Regions from separate parts of the Haliea sp. E17 genome, predicted to be linked through region 2. Evidence: predicted binding sites of a transcription regulator. Region 2 holds the regulator's gene; the other holds the start of a gene.

Region 1 (2,200 bases), on a different contig from region 2:
TGGCTTCGACTGGAACCAGTTGCCCGCGAGCGCCGCGGGCATGTCGCTGTTCGGCGACCGCAAGCTGGTGGAACTGCGCCTGCCCAGCGGCAAGCCGGGCGCCGAGGGCAGCAAGGCGCTGCTCGAATACCTCGAAGTAAGCAGCGGCAGCGAGGACATCCTGCTGGTCGTCGCCGGCAAGATCGACCGCCAGTCCACCAACAGCAAGTGGTACAAGGCGCTGGACGGCGCCGGCGCGACCATCCAGGTATGGCCGGTGAAGGCCCAGGAACTGCCCCGCTGGCTGCAACAGCGCCTGCACGCCGCCGGCCTCGAGATCGACCGGGACGCGCTGCAACTGCTCAGCGACCGGGTGGAGGGCAACCTGCTGGCCGCGGTGCAGGAGGTGGAGAAGCTGAAACTGCTGGCCGAGGACGGCCGGGTTAGCGCCAGCACTGTCACCGGGGCGGTCTCCGACAACGCCCGCTACAACATTTTCGACATGGCCGACCGCGCCCTCGCCGGCGATGCCGCCAGCAGCGTTAAGATGCTGCGCGGCCTGCGCGCCGAGGGCACCGAGGCCACCGTCGCCCTGTGGTCCCTGCTCAAGGACATCCGCACCCTGCAGCAGGCCCGCAGCGCGGTCGACAAGGGCCAGCGTCCGCAGCAGGCACTGTCCGACCTGCGGGTGTTCCAGAACCGCCTGGGCCTGATGCAGTCGGCGCTGGAGCGCCACAACCGCGGCTCCCTGATCCGCCTGCTGAGCCAGGCCGCCGCGGCGGATGGCGCCATCAAGGGCGCCGGCGGCGGCAAGCCCTGGGACCAGCTGGAAAACCTGGCGCTGGCGCTCGCCCGCCGCGGCTGAGCGATATCTGCCACCCCAGGGGCTTTTCTCCTGGGTCACGCCCCAAGCCACATCCATACAACCCCTTCAACGGCCGGGGCTGAACACTGGCTCATGTGGCTCCCGCACCGTTTCACACCCTACCTGTGGCGCAAGATTCCAACTGAACCGGCATCTTTTCCACCTGTCGCCTTATCAGGCAGGCCCCCCGGCTTTCTGCACTTTTTCGCTTGCCTTATCCATACAGCCCAACTACTGTACATACATACACTGTTCAAGCATACAGCTAACGCGGTTTTACAAAACAGACGAGGTAAGGCCATGAACGAAGCACTGCAAGAAATCATCGGTCGCCGGGACACCTGGCGCGGCATCCTGCCCGGCCATTCCGCCAACAGCGCACGCCACTGGCACGAGGACACCCTGCCCACCGGCTACAGCACCCTGAACGCCCAGCTGCAGCACGGCGGCTGGCCCCTGGACAGCACCATCGAGATGCTCAGCGACGGCTGCGGCCTCGGCGCCATGGGCCTGTTCCTGCCGGCCATGCAGAGCCTCAGCGCCGAGGGGCGCTGGCAGGTCTTTATCGCCCCGCCCTTCATCCCCTATGCCCCCCTGCTCAAGGCCCGCGGTATCGACACCGGGCAGATTCTCCTGGTCCACCCGAAGAACCGCGAGGACCTGCTCTGGGCCACCGAACAGGCCCTGCGCAGCAGCACGTCCAGCGCCGTGTTCAGCTGGCTGGGGGCGGGTGATTACAGCTACGGGGAACTGCGCAAGCTGCAACTGGCCGCCGCCGGCGGCGACAGCCTCGCCGTCCTGTTCCGCGCCAACCAGGCCGCCAGCAACAGCGCCCCCGCTGGCCTGCGCCTGCAGATGCGCGCCTACCGCCAGGTCCATATCCTGAAACAGCGCGGCGGCAACCAGCAGGTGGATGTCGACCTGCCCCCGGCGGAGGACATCCCCGAGCAGCCGCAGCTGTGGGAACTGCCCGCCGTTCCGGTCGAGAGCCCCCGGGTACAACTCTCCTTCGCCTGATTGCCCCCAGCGAACCCGGGGCTGTCACGGTACTGGCGGAATTTGCAGCCGCCGGCCCGGCACCCCCGCCAACCCCGCCCCGGCTCCCGACGCTCAACCGCGGGGCCGGCTCGCGGGCATCACGCCTGGATGGCGAAATCGCCCCGACTAACCCGCCCCCCTCCTAGTCCACGGCAATTTGCTGAAGTTTTCCGCTTAGATCATTTGATGGATGCCACCCGCAGCCATTTTTCCGAAAATGCACCGCACATCCCAATGGAACGCAGGCCGCGACCGCTGGTGTGAACACACCCACCGCGACAGCCCGGCAGCCCGGCAGCCATCAGCTGGCATGCGTCA
Region 2 (2,200 bases):
CGCGGCCAGGCCAATCACTGCCTGTACCTGGCGCGCATCCTGGGCGCCGCCTGGCGTCGCGACAGCGACGCCCAGTCCGTGGCGGCCAGCACCCTGGCTCAGGCTTACCTGCCGGCGGTGCGGATGCACCTGCAGGCGGCATACGGCTGGTTTTTGCTCGATATCACCCGCCAGGAACCGCTGCCCGCGCTACCGCCGGGAAACTGTGCCGATCTGCCGCCGCGGCCCGCGGGCAAGGTCCTGCCCGGTGAGATCCGGGAGTGCCAGCAACTCGAGCGCGACGGCTGGCTGGCCGAGATGCTCAGCGCGGGCGAGCAGCCGCTGGCCGTGAACCGTCACGCCGACAACCTCGCCAGCACACCCGCAGAGGCCTCGCCGCAGCAGGTGGAAGCCTGGTGCAACGCACTGCAGGGCCTGTTCGAGCGAATGGGCAACTCCCTCGACGAGTATTGAACATCCCTTTCTTCCGGCCCATGAGCCGTTCCCTATCTACCAGCGCCGGGTGCTGTTAGAATGAAATCGCAGCCACAGCTAATCGAGGTTGATTGAGTGTCCGCATCCTTACTGGAAATCGTAGATCTGGGCGATGGTGAAATCGTACTGCAACCGGCAGACGAGGGCTCCGAGCCCCTGCTTACCATACGTTTTTCCGAGGCGTCACAACGTCACATGATGGATAACTGCCTGGAGGTCGCGAAAGTGATGATCCAGGCGGGTATCGAAGCAGTAGCACTGCTGGCAGACGATGAAGAGCAGGGTTTCGAAACCGGGTCCTACACCGAGGCTTCGCGCACCCTGCACTGACGGGCTATCTGGCCGCCAGCGTTACTGCAGAATTTCGGGCGCCCCGTATTCAGGGCGCCACAGGGGAGGGATCGCCATTCAAACGCCCCTGCGCAGCACCCCCACACTGAGTCCCTCAATGGCAAAGGCCTGCTCGCGCAGGTCGACACGGATGGGCTCGTAGTCCTGGTTTTCCGGCAGTAGTTCGACGATGTGCTTGCGACCTCCGCGGCGCAGCCGCTTGACGGTCACTTCATCCTCGATACGCGCCACGATCACATCGCCATCATTGGCCACCGGCGTACTGTGTACCGCCAGCAGGTCGCCGTCGAAAATCCCGATATCGATCATGCTGTCCCCGGTGACCCGCAGCAGGTAGTCCGCCCGCGGGTGGAAAAACTCCGCCGGCAACTCGCAGTAATCCTCGATGTTTTCCTCCGCCAGTACCGGGTTGCCCGCCGCGACGCGGCCGACGATCGGGATGCCGGAGTTGGTCTCCGGCAGGCGAATTCCGCGGGAGGCGCCGGGAATCATTTCAATTGCGCCCTTGCGGGCCAGCGCCTTGAGGTGCTCCTCGGCCGCGTTGGCGGATTTGAAGCCCAGTTCCTGGGCGATATCGGCCCGGGTGGGCGGGTAACCGGTCTGGTCGATGTGCTGCCGGACAATGTCCAGCACCTGTTGTTGTCGCGCGGTCAGCTTTTCCATGCACCCCTCCGCTGGATGTTTATACAGATGCTGTGATTATATACAGCCTTTGTTTGATAAGACAATCAGTGTGGTACAGATATTTGGGCTTGGGCTTGGTTTGGATTTGCAGGGAGCTTCCCGAGCGCGATGCGGTTTCTGCCCGCTGGAACACGCCAAAAAGCGCACATCCCTGTGCAGGCTCGGGTGGCGACTTCCATGTCGCCACACGGTTCCAGCGGGCAGAAACCGCCTCACGCTCTACCTGCTGTGCAAGGTTCAAACCTGGGGGTAAACGGAGCCGGTCGGAGGGTTGGCAGGGGTTGCGTGCAGGATGGGCTGAAGATCATGCGGACGTCCATGTCGCGACAGGGCTCCAGCGGATTGATGCGGTCTTACGCTCGGCGATAGAACCACCACAGCCTCAGACCGAAACAGCTTCACGCTCGGCGAATCGGCCACCAGATCAACGGGATGGGGTGATTACCACCGTTACAGGGCGGGTACGCAGTGAACTAGAGGTCTTCCACGCCATACATGGCGTCGGGCTCGATATAGCTCAGGGGGTTGGACCAGTCCTCGGGATGCATCGGCAGGTCCGGGTCCTGCATGTCCTCGTCGTCCAGTTCGAAGGGGCTGCGCCAGTCCTCCGGGGCTGCGGCGCGCTCCGGCATGAGTTCCCGCCAGGCATCGAGATCAAATTCCGATACCTCGCCGTCGAGGTACTGGATTT

What was found. Region 2 encodes LexA, which represses DNA repair genes until DNA is damaged. Its sites were predicted from a motif close to ACTGTNTNTANANACAGT; they were not measured.
Region 1: the regulator LexA is predicted to act here: its motif matches at 1,078-1,095, upstream of imuA (translesion DNA synthesis-associated protein ImuA).

Annotation. Positions count from the first base shown of each region.
Region 1 is NZ_JBLWFK010000006.1:287,179-289,378, forward strand. It holds gene holA (DNA polymerase III subunit delta) at 1-844, shown strand, start outside; gene imuA (translesion DNA synthesis-associated protein ImuA) at 1,145-1,861, shown strand.
Region 2 is NZ_JBLWFK010000002.1:775,584-777,783, reverse strand. It holds gene ACNKU3_RS06595 (DUF6586 family protein) at 1-453, shown strand, start outside; gene ACNKU3_RS06590 (hypothetical protein) at 550-804, shown strand; gene lexA (transcriptional repressor LexA) at 883-1,488, opposite strand; gene ACNKU3_RS06580 (DUF6763 family protein) at 1,983-2,200, opposite strand, start outside.